One region of the Enterobacter sp. DVT3837 genome, then DNA from elsewhere that is predicted to be linked to it. Evidence: riboswitches for the same ligand, from Rfam matches in the RefSeq annotation. Region 1 holds a riboswitch; the other holds the start of a gene.
The links. A riboswitch is a leader RNA that binds a small molecule or an ion and turns the genes downstream of it on or off. The one in region 1 is predicted to bind cobalamin.
Positions count from the first base shown of each region.

Region 2: another riboswitch for cobalamin. It lies ahead of AC0XWG_RS22220 (cobyrinate a,c-diamide synthase); the one in region 1 lies ahead of btuB (TonB-dependent vitamin B12 receptor BtuB).

Region 1 is NZ_JBWDLA010000001.1:1,655,023-1,660,911, forward strand. It holds gene oxyR (DNA-binding transcriptional regulator OxyR) at 1-300, shown strand, start outside; gene sthA (Si-specific NAD(P)(+) transhydrogenase) at 274-1,674, opposite strand; gene fabR (HTH-type transcriptional repressor FabR) at 1,871-2,509, shown strand; gene AC0XWG_RS08115 (YijD family membrane protein) at 2,519-2,878, shown strand; gene trmA (tRNA (uridine(54)-C5)-methyltransferase TrmA) at 2,934-4,034, opposite strand; cobalamin riboswitch at 4,139-4,314, shown strand; gene btuB (TonB-dependent vitamin B12 receptor BtuB) at 4,381-5,889, shown strand, end outside.
Region 2 is NZ_JBWDLA010000002.1:1,479,234-1,485,122, forward strand. It holds gene cbiD (cobalt-precorrin-5B (C(1))-methyltransferase CbiD) at 1-1,061, opposite strand, end outside; gene AC0XWG_RS22210 (cobalt-precorrin-8 methylmutase) at 1,058-1,690, opposite strand; gene cbiB (adenosylcobinamide-phosphate synthase CbiB) at 1,703-2,662, opposite strand; gene AC0XWG_RS22220 (cobyrinate a,c-diamide synthase) at 2,659-4,038, opposite strand; cobalamin riboswitch at 4,139-4,313, opposite strand; one part of gene AC0XWG_RS22225 (IS1 family transposase) at 4,454-4,902, opposite strand; one part of gene AC0XWG_RS22225 (IS1 family transposase) at 4,902-5,151, opposite strand; partial or broken gene AC0XWG_RS22230 (LysR family transcriptional regulator) at 5,209-5,658, opposite strand.

The DNA.
Region 1 (5,889 bases):
GAAGCGGGTGCTGATGAAGATACCCATTTCCGCGCAACCAGCCTGGAAACGCTGCGTAATATGGTGGCTGCGGGAAGTGGTATTACACTGCTGCCTGCGCTGGCCGTACCTCGTGAACGCACGCGAGATGGCGTGGTGTACCTGCCGTGCATTAAGCCAGAGCCGCGCCGTACGATTGGCCTGGTATATCGCCCGGGTTCGCCGCTGCGCAGCCGCTATGAGCAGCTGGCAGAGGCCATCCGGAGTTCAATGGATGGCCATTTTGACAGCGCGTTAAAACAGGCGGTTCAGACCGTTTAGTGCCGCTACCCGATAGGCTTCTGCCATGGTCGGGTAGTTAAAGGTGGTGTTAACGAAGTACTCGATGGTGTTACCACCCCCTTTTTGCTCCATTATCGCCTGGCCGATATGAATGATTTCCGCGGCGCGTTCACCAAAGCAGTGAATACCGAGGATCTCTTTCGTCTCGCGATGGAACAAAATCTTCAGCGTTCCCACGCTCATCCCCACGATTTGCGCGCGCGCCAGATGTTTAAACTGCGCACGACCTACCTCGTAAGGCACTTTCATGGCTGTCAGTTGCTGTTCGGTTTTCCCGACTGAGCTAATTTCCGGGATGGTGTAAATCCCTGTCGGAATATCTTCAATCAGATGCGCCGTTGCTTCGCCTTTCACCAGCGCCTGAGCCGCAATGCGTCCCTGGTCGTAGGCTGCTGACGCGAGACTTGGATAGCCAATAACGTCACCGACTGCATAAACGTGCGGCAGGGCGGTCTGGTACATACTGTTGACCTTCAACTGACCGCGACTGTCGGTTTCCAGACCAATGTTTTCCAGCGCCAGCGAATCGGTGTTACCGGTACGGCCGTTGGCATACAGCAGACAGTCGGCTTTCAGCTTTTTGCCGGATTTCAGGTGCATAATCACACCGTCATCGCAGCCTTCGATTTTCTCGTACTCTTCGTTGTGGCGAATGACGACACCGCTGTTCCAGAAGTGATACGAGAGGGAATCCGACATCTCCTGGTCGAGGAAGGCCAGAAGGCGATCGCGGGTGTTGATCAGGTCAACTTTGACCTCCATGCCCCGGAAGATCGACGCATATTCGCAGCCAATCACCCCAGCGCCATAGATAATCACGTGGCGTGGTTCGTGGTGCAGGCTGAGGATGGAGTCACTGTCGTAGATGCGTGGGTGCGAGAAATCTACATCGGCCGGGTGGTACGGGCGTGAGCCGCAGGCAATAACGAATTTTTCAGCGGTGATGGTTTCAACCGAACCGTCGTGGCATTCGAGCGCCAGGGTGTGCTCATCAACAAAATGCGCGTTACCCTGCAAAATTTCACAGTGGTTACGCTCATAAAACCCCTGACGCATACGTGTCTGCTGGTTAATGACGGTATCCGCGTGATTCAGGATGTCGGCAAAGGATGAACGAAGAAGTCGGGAGTGGTCGCTGTAGAGAGGGTTCTGGTTAAATTCGATAATGCGGCTAACGGCGTGGCGGAGGGCTTTCGAAGGGATGGTGCCCCAGTGGGTGCAACCGCCGCCAACATTATGGTAGCGCTCAATGACCGCTACTCGGGCTCCCTGTTTCACCAGACCCATAGCAGCACCTTCGCCGCCGGGGCCGGAACCAATAACTATTGCGTCGTAATCGTAGGAATGTGGCATGGCAAGGCTTACCTGTTCTTATACATAAAAGCAACAGAATCATAACATCATTGCCAGAGTAACCCAATTATCGTTGTGCTTTTTTCGGGCAGTGAAGCACAAACCGCGCGTAAACAATCATTCACAAAGCCAGGCAAACAGATTAATTTTATTCTCTGGTATAGTGCCATCAGGCCTTTGGAAGGATTCAACTATCGTGATGGGCGTAAGAGCACAACAAAAAGAGAAAACCCGGCGTTCGCTGGTGGAAGCCGCATTCAGTCAACTGAGTGCCGAGCGTAGTTTTGCCAGTTTGAGCCTGCGTGAAGTTGCGCGCGAGGCCGGGATTGCGCCAACGTCCTTCTATCGTCACTTCCGTGATGTGGATGAACTGGGTCTGACCATGGTCGACGAAAGTGGTCTGATGCTGCGTCAGCTCATGCGCCAGGCGCGTCAGCGTATCGCAAAAGGCGGCAGCGTGATCCGCACCTCCGTGTCGACCTTTATGGAATTTATCGGCAATAACCCCAACGCGTTTCGTCTGCTTCTGCGCGAGCGTTCCGGAACCTCTGCGGCGTTTCGTGCTGCCGTCGCGCGTGAAATTCAGCATTTCATCGCGGAACTTGCCGACTATCTTGAACTCGAAAACCATATGCCGCGTGCGTTTACTGAAGCACAGGCTGAGGCGATGGTGACGATTGTTTTCAGCGCGGGTGCCGAAGCGCTGGATATCAGCATTGAACAACGCAAGCAGCTCGAAGAGCGACTGGTATTACAGCTTCGCATGATTTCTAAAGGTGCGTACTACTGGTATCGCCGTGAACAAGAGAAACTGGCACATCAAACCGAAGAGTGAAGGTGAGTAATGAAACAGTCAGGTCAGGATAAAGGGACGCTGTTGCTGGCATTGATCGCTGGCTTATCCATTAATGGTACGTTTGCCGCTATTTTTAGCTCAATCGTACCTTTTTCGATTTTCCCGCTAATTGCACTGGTGCTGACGGTTTACTGTCTGCATCAACGTTACCTGAACCGCACTATGCCGGTCGGGTTACCGGGGTTGGCTGCCGCCTGCTTTATTCTGGGTGTGTTGCTGTATAGCACAGTGGTGCGTGCCGAGTATCCGGATATCGGCTCTAACTTCTTCCCTGCGGTACTGTCTGTGGCGCTGGTGTTCTGGATTGGCTCGCGCATGCGTAGCCGTAAGAGCCAGTTACCAGAGTAATGAATTATTTGTAAGGCAGGTGAGCGAAGCTCCACCTGCCAAAAATGCCAGATAATTACTTCGCCGTGAGCAGTACACCACACTCCATATGGTGCGTATACGGGAACTGATCGAACAGCGCCAGACGTTCAACCTTGTGCGTCTGGCTTAATGTTTCGAGGTTCTTGCATAGCGTCTCCGGATTACAGGAGATGTACAAAATACGCGGGTACGCCTGCACCATCTTCTCGGTTTCGCTGTCCAGGCCACTGCGCGGCGGATCGACAAAAATCGTCTCACACTGGTAGCTCTTCAGATCAATGCCCTGCAGGCGATTAAACTCGCGTACGCCGTTCATGGCCTGCGTGAACTCTTCTGCGGCCATACGAATGATCTGCACGTTGTCGATATGATTAGCCGCGATGTTGTACTGTGCCGCAGCAACCGATGGTTTTGCGATTTCTGTGGCCAGCACGCGCTCGAAGTTACGCGCCAGCGCCAGCGAGAAGTTGCCGTTACCGCAGTACAGCTCAAGCAGATCGCCCGTCGATCCTTCCGTCGCCTTCAGCGCCCACTCAAGCATCTGCACGTTCATCGCGGCGTTCGGCTGGGTGAAGCTGTTCTCTACCTGACGATACACCATCTCTTTACCCGCCACCGGCAGACGCTCGTCGATGTAATCCTGATCCAGCATGATTTTGGTTTTGGTAGCACGGCCAATCAGATGAACATTGATGTTCTGCGCGCGCAGCGCATCGCGCAGGGCTTCTGCCTGCTCGCGCCACTCGTCATTCAGCGCTTTGTGATACAGCAGAGAGACAATCGCCTGGTTACTTTGGGTAGTCAGGTAGTCAATCTGGAACAGCTTATTGCGCAGCACTGGGTTGGTGCGCACACCGTCCATAATGAGGGTCATTAGCTGGTTAATCAGCTCGCTCGCCGCCGGAAAACTGTCTACGCGGATACGGGATTTTGTCTGCTGATCAAAAATGATGTGGTACAGGTCGTCACCGTCGTGCCAGATGCGGAACTCGGCGCGCATGCGGTAGTGGCTGACAGGAGAGCGGAACACCTCGGGAACGGGCGCGTTGAAAGGCGTCATCATACTTTGCAGGCGGACAACTTTCTCTGCCAGCTGCGCGTCGTACTGTTCTGTCGGGAGGTGTTCTGGGGTCATGATGCGTCCTGAGTGATAAAGAATTACGCGGGGATTGTAGGCATTGTTCAGGGGATGTCCAGATTTAATGGCTAATAGCTATCTGGACATCTATACGTGTCTAATTGTAGCATTCTGTTTCCGGTCTCCTGAGAGTGAAAAGGGAATCCAGTGTAAATCTGGAGCTGACGCGCAGCGGTAAAGACTGGCGGGATGAGCGTTGTAGACACTGTGAAAATGGGAAGTCTTCATCCTTCTAAAGCCACCTAGCCCGAAGACCTGCCGGGATCACGTCGCATTTGGTTTCATCATCGCGTGCTATAGATGAATCCTGCGGCATCCTTCTTATATTGTGGATGCTTTAACAATGATTAAAAAAGTATCGCTGCTGACGGCGTTGTCCGTCACGGCATTTTCGGGCTGGGCGCAGGATAGCGCAGACTCGTTGGTGGTGACTGCAAACCGTTTTGAACAACCGGCAAAAACCGTTCTGGCTCCGACATCTGTTGTGACGCGTGAAGATATTGAACGCTGGCAGGCAAAGAGTGTGGTGGAAATCATGTCACGTCTGCCTGGCGTGGATATCGCGCAAAGCGGTGGAATGGGCTCGAACTCTTCGACATTTATTCGCGGAACTGAATCTCGCCATGTGCTGGTGCTGATTGACGGTATTCCTTTGAATAACGCCGGGATCAGCAACGTACCTGACCTGAGCCAGATCCCGACTTCCCTGATTCAGCGTATTGAATACATTCGTGGCCCACGTTCGGCTCTGTATGGTTCCGACGCGATTGGCGGTGTGATCAACATCATTACCGGACGCGATAAACCGGGTGCGGAAATTTCTGCAGGTGTGGGGTCTAAGGGTTACCAAACCTATGATGGCTCTTTCCAGCAGGTTCTTGATAAAACCAGGATCACGATGGCGGGTAACTATACCTATACCCGTGGTTTTGATATTGCAGCCCAGGATGCACCGCGTCAGCCTGACCGCGATGGCTTTATGAGTAAGTCACTGTACGGCTCTGTGGAACAGCAGATTACCGACAGCGTGAGCGGCTTCTTCCGTGGTTTTGGTTATGACAACCGCACGGCGTATGACGGTTACGATCACTATGACGCCAACTTTATGGTGGATGGGCGACCGGATACTCGCCAGCTCTACAGCCAGAACTGGGATACGGGACTACGTTACAACCAGGGGATTTTCCAGTCACAACTGGTGGCGGGTTACGGTCGCAGTAAAGATCAGAACTATGACCCGAAGAAAGGGCGCTATGCTGATTCCGCAACGATGGATGATGTGAAGCAGTACACCACCCAGTGGCTTAATACTGTTGAAGTCGGTCACGGCAACATTGGTGCAGGACTGGACTGGCAAAAGCAGAAGACGCAGGCCGGAACGGGCTACCTGGATAAAGGTTACGAGCAGCGTAATACCGGCGTTTTCGTTTCAGCGATGCAGCAGTTCAACAGCGTGACGCTGGAAGCGGCGGCGCGTAATGACGACAACTCCAACTTTGGTAACTATGGAACATGGCAAACCAGCGCAGCGTGGGAGTTTGTGGATGGTTATCGCGTGATAGCCTCCTACGGTACCGCATTTAAAGCGCCTACGATGAGTCAGATCCACAGTGCAAACTATGGTAATCCAGACCTTAAACCGGAAGAGAGTAAGCAGTGGGAAGGAGGTTTTGAAGGCCTGACGGGACCGGTTAACTGGCGTATTACAGGTTATCGTAATGATATTGATAATCTGATCAGCAGCGATCCGCATACATACCGTTACTACAACGTTGATGAAGCGCGTATCAAAGGCGTGGAAGCCACGGCGCAGTTTGACACTGGCCCGGTAGGCCATCAGATCTCTTACGAT
Region 2 (5,889 bases), on a different contig from region 1:
GCGTCACAGGTCGGCGGTGTTTTGGTAAAGCGCAGCATCTGCATCACGCGCAGGCAGATACGTTTGGCGAGGTGGCTGTAAATAGCCTGAAAACCCCAGGTTTCGATATGCTCCATCGCCGCCTCGGTGGTATCACAATCGCTGACGAGGGTCAGTAACTCCAGCGGCGCGCCGAGCAGCGCCAGATGCGCCACCAGCGTTTCCATGCGCGCATCGGCGATATGGCTGTGGGTGTGGAAAACCCCGGCGGCAATTTTGACGAGCTTGCCGGGATGGCCGACCAGCACTATCTGGCGAAACCCCAGCCGCACGGACTCTTCGATCATGTAGCCGACAAAGTTGCTCATGGTGACCACGACATCTTCATCAATGCCCATCTGCTCGCGCACAAAACGCTCGCCATGATTGCCCGGCACCAGCACGACCCGTTCCAGCCCCGCCGCGCGTTTAATCTCCAGCTCCAGAGAGAGCGAGCGTTTCCAGCTCTCCTCTGACATCGGTGTGACAATACCGGTGGTGCCGATGATCGAAATCCCGCCCAGGATCCCGAGGCGTGAGTTGTAGGTTTTCTGCGCCCGCGCTTCACCTTCAGGCGCAAAGATCTCAACGTCAGCCCCGCGCGTCGGACCAATCGCCTCGCGCACTGCGGACTCAATGGTGTGACGCGGCGTGCGGTTGATCGCCGCGCTGCCGATGGGTAGGCCAATTCCTTTACGCGTGACGGTCCCCACGCCTTCGCCACCCGAAAGCGTAATCTCGCCGCTGTCGTTGAGCGTCACGCGGGCGAAAATCAGCATGCCGTGTGTGGCGTCGACGTCATCCCCCCCGTCTTTGCGGATGGCCGCAATCGCCTGCTGACCTTCAATGTGCGGCGACTCCACGTTCAGACATAGCGTGACGCCGGAGGGGGTCACAATGGAGATCTGATGAATAAGATGCTGGCGCAGCACCATCAGTGCGGCGACTTTCGCTGCCGCGGTCGCGCAGGAACCGGTGGTGTAGCCTTTACGTAACGCCTTCCCGTTATGCCATACCGGGGCATCGAAGGTTGAATCGCTCATCGCGCCCCCTGCAGGTAATAGAGCATGGCGTTCACAATCGCCGCCGCCACATTGCTGCCGCCTTTGCGCCCAAGGGCCGCAATCGCGGGCAAATTGCTGTGCGTCAGCGCCTCTTTCGATTCCGCCGCTCCCACAAAACCCACCGGAACACCCACCACGCCGCTGACGGCAACATCATGCTCAAGCAGGCGAAACAGCGCCGTTGGCGCGTTACCAAAAACGAAGACCTTCTCGCTCTCTTCCGTCACCGCGATATCCACCGCCGCCATCGAGCGGGTTATTCCCTGCGCTTTTGCCTGCGCCACCACCCGCGGGTCGCTGATATAGCAGCGACATTCACCCCCGAACGTCGCCAGCAGCGTTTTGTTGATCCCGGAGAGCGCCATCGTGGTATCGGTATAGATAACTGACGGGCGACGGAGCGCCGCGCAAAGCTGTTCCAGCGCATCATCTGAAAACCAGAGAATATCCAGCCAGTCAAAATCTGCGGTGGTATGGATCACCCGCTTGACGATCGCCTCATGCAGCGGGCTGGCAAACCGGTATTCCGGCCGCGTTTCGCGAATGATTTCGCCAATGATGTCGAAACTTTTGGCTTCAATCGCCTGGGGTTGCTGGATGTATTGCATTGTCTCTTGTCCTCAGGCCACGCCAACCATCAACCAGCGTGCTGCGATAAACAGCGCCAGCGCCAGGGTGGAGGAAACCCACATCAGTCGAATCGTTCGGGAAATGTCGTCTACCGCAATCGGGCGCTGCGCGTCGCCAATCCACGGCTTTTCTACGCGCTGGCCAAAATAGTCGTTGGGTCCGCCAAGCCGGATGCCCAGCGCGCCGGCGACCGTCGCTTCTGCCCACGCGCAGTTGGGGCTGCTGTGGTTGTAGCGGTCGCGCCAGCCGACGCGCAGCGCGCGGGAGAAATCGTCACGGCATAGCCACGCCGCGATGCTCAACAGAAGCCAGCTCAGACGAGCGGGGATATAGTTCGCCAGGTCATCCATACGGGCGCTGACCATGCCGATCGCGCGGTATTTTTCGTGCTTGTAGCCCACCATTGAATCGAGGGTATTCACCGCCTTATAGGCCATCGCCAGTGGCGCACCGCCCAGCATGAGGAAAAACAGTGGGGCGATAACGCCATCGACCGTGTTCTCCGCGACGGTCTCCACCACCGCCCGGTTGATCTGTTCCGGCTGAAGTTGAGACGTATCGCGTCCCACTATCCAGGAGAGTTTTTCGCGGCTTTCATCAAGGTCGCCCGCTCGCAGAGGACCTTCAACGTCCCGTGCAGCGTTTGCCAGGCAGCGCCCGGCCAGCACGGTAAACATCATCCACACTTCAATCGCCCAGCCCAGCCAGGGATGAACCATCCGTCCGAGCGCCAGTACGCCCCAGGCTATGCCCCAGGTCAGCCCCACCACTACCAGCCACATGACGCCGCCGCCAACGCGTAGCGCCGTGTCGCTATGACAGCAGCGGCGAATACTCCGCTGCATCGCATTGATCAGGTTGCCTATCCAGCGCACCGGATGCGGCCAGTTTTGCGGGTCGCCGATAGTGACATCGAGCAGCCACGCGACGCACCAGGCCAGCAGGGTCATAGTGCCCCCCTCGCCGCCGTCAGCCAGCGGTTGAGCATCATGGGGCGTTGGGCAAAGTGGAGGTGCAGATAGCTTGCGAACGTGTTGCCAACCTGCCAGCCGCCCGTCCACTCCTGCATCGTCACGCCATCGCGTACTTTGCGACACGCCAGTACCGCGGGGGTTTGGGGAGAGAAGTCGGAATAGTGAAATTCATGCCCACGCAGCACCTCTCCGCTATCGGCCAGCAGCGTGGGCTGGCGCGCCTGCGCCTCACAATAGCCAAAACGGGTCAGCCGTTTACCCATCCTGCTGTGGCCGGGGATAACATTGGCCATCCGGTGCGTGGCCCCCTCGCTATCTTCGAGCGTGCTGCCGAGATACATCAGCCCACCACACTCGGCGTAGATCGCTACGCCTCGCCGGTGCGCCTCCCGCAGGCTGGCAAGCATCGTGGTGTTTTCCGCAAGCCGTGCCGCGTACAGCTCCGGGTAACCGCCCCCAAGCCAGACCATCTGGCAGTCAGGTAAATGGGTATCGCGCAGCGGGCTAAAGCGGATAATGTCGACCCCGGTACGTTCGAGCAGCGTGATGTTATCCGCGTAATAGAAGTTGAAGGCCTCGTCATCGGCCATCGCGAGCGTCAACCCGCGCCCGGCGTCCCCGTCAGGGAGCGCGGGCCAGGAGCCCTGCGGCAGCGACGCCATCTGGCTGAGCGAGAGAAGTTGCCCGATGTCCAGCGTACGTTCGAGAATGGCGGAAAAATTCTGCCAGGTCTGCAGGTCCGCGACCGACTCCCGGGCGGTGACCAGTCCCAGATGGCGCTCGGGCAAACCGACGCCTTCAACGCGGGGGACATAACCCAGGACGGGTACCGTGCAGTAGTGTTCAATTGCCGTTTTGAGCAACTGATAATGTGATTCGCTGTTGACGCGATTGACAATCACCCCGGCAATATTGAGGGTGGGATCAAATCGCTGAAAGCCCATTACCGTGGCGGCAATTGAAGTAGAAACCGCCTTGCCATCCACCAGCAGAATCACCGGGCAGCCCAGCTGTTTTGCCATCGCGGCGGTGCTGCAATAGTTCGGGTCGGTGCCGTAGCCGTCATACAGCCCCATCACACCTTCAATCACCGCGATATCCGCCTGCTGCATATGCTCGCAGAACAGCGCGTTGAGTATCGGCTCAGGAAGCATGAAGCTGTCGAGGTTGCGGGAGGACGTACCGCTGACTTTGGTATGCCAGCCGGTATCAAGGTAGTCAGGGCCCACTTTATATGGCTGGACGCGTAACCCACGCTGTTTTAACAGACTCAACAGGCCTAGCGTCACCGTGGTTTTACCACAACCGCTTCCGGTACCTGCAAGAACAAACGCGTACTGCTTTGCCGCCATGGCCCTGATCCTGTCCAGGGTGGTCGGGAGGTATAGATACACGTAACCCCAGTCTTTCGACTGTATGATGCATCAGTACAACCCACTTCCCACCGAAGTTGTTGAACGTTCCCGACAGGCAGGTCTTCTGGCTTAGCGTCCTCCTCGCCCGTCCTTCCCAATCTCACGATCAGTGGTCATTACGGGGTCGTCAGCATCACAGCAGCGGGGGCTGCGGGGGATTGTCACCCCCTTCCCTACCACAAATGTGGCAAACCGGTCGGCTTACATAATGAGAAAATAGCGCGTTATAAAACAGCAATGCTATTTACGGCGTTTCACTTCATCTTAGGCAAATACTTAACCGTAATGAAATACACGCTGAGTAAAATGTGGCGCCAGAATAATTGACGCCTTCCTCGGTAATGACTCCAACTTACTGATAGTGTTTTATGTTCAGATAATGCCCGATGACCTTGTCATGCAGCTCCACCGATTTTGAGAACGACAGTGACTTCCGTCCCAGCCTTGCCAGATGTTGTCTCAGATTCAGGTTATGCCGCTCAATTCGCTGAGTGTAACGCTTGCTGATTACGTGCAGCTTTCCCTTCAGGCGGGATTCATACAGCGGCCAGCCATCCGTCATCCATACCACGACCTCAAAGGCCGACAGCAGGCTCAGAAGACGCTCCAGTGTGGCCAGAGTGCGTTCACCGAAGACGTGCGCCACAACCGTCCTCCGTATCCTGTCATACGCGTAAAACAGCCAGCGCTGACGTGATTTAGCACCGACGTAGCCCCACTGTTCGTCCATTTCCGCGCAGACGATGACGTCACTGCCCGGCTGTATGCGCGAGGTTACCGACTGCGGCCTGAGTTTTTTAAGTGACGTAAAATCGTGTTGAGGCCAACGCCCATAATGCGGGCGGTTGCCCGGCATCCAACACCATTCATGGCCATATCAATGATTTTCTGGTGCGTACCGGGTTGAGAAGCGGTGTAAGTGAACTGCAGTTGCCATGTTTTACGGCAGTGAGAGCAGAGATAGCGCTGATGTCCGGCAGTACTTTTACCGTTACGCACCACGCCTTCAGTAGCTGAGCAGGAGGGACAACTGATGGAGATGGAAGCCACGGGAGCACCTCAAAAACACCATCGTACACTAAATCAGTAAGTTGGCACCATTACCAAATCTGCGCGCATAATAGCCGCATCGTATTCACGATTTAAAAAATCGCCGATATTAGCCAGCGAGTGAATGTTGACAATAATATCAGGATTTAATTTATTAAACTCCCATAAATTGGGGATCAGCCAGTGCGTACTGAAGGTAGGATTTACCGCTAACTCCACCACCTGAACGGCAGGCTGCCAGCTCATTATCATATTTGTATCGCGCTCCAGCCTATTAAGCGTCTCTTTCACGATATTCAGATAATGCTTTCCAGCTGCATTTAGAAAAATCCGTTTTTTGGCATGGTTAAATAATGAGGTGTGTAAAAACTCCTCCAGGGCCGTCACCTGTCTGAACACTGCACTCTGCGTTAACGCCAGCTCTTCTGCCGCGCGGGTATAGCTTTCGTGACGCGCCACAACTTCGAACGTCACCAGCAACTCGCTCTTGGGGATTTTTCCTCTCATCATGTCTTCCATTCATGGTGGATAATAGTAATTTTTTGAAGCGAATAAACCCTGCTTCAGAACGATACCGCCATTATATTTTAGTTATGTTCTGTCGGCAGTGATCCACACCATGATTTAATCAGTTTTGCGTGTCAGACCAAACTATTTGCAGAAAATTAAATGAAACATGAAAAATTATTAAGAACCTGTTCACTATGATGTCTCTCGTAATGGAGACAGCGTCTTATT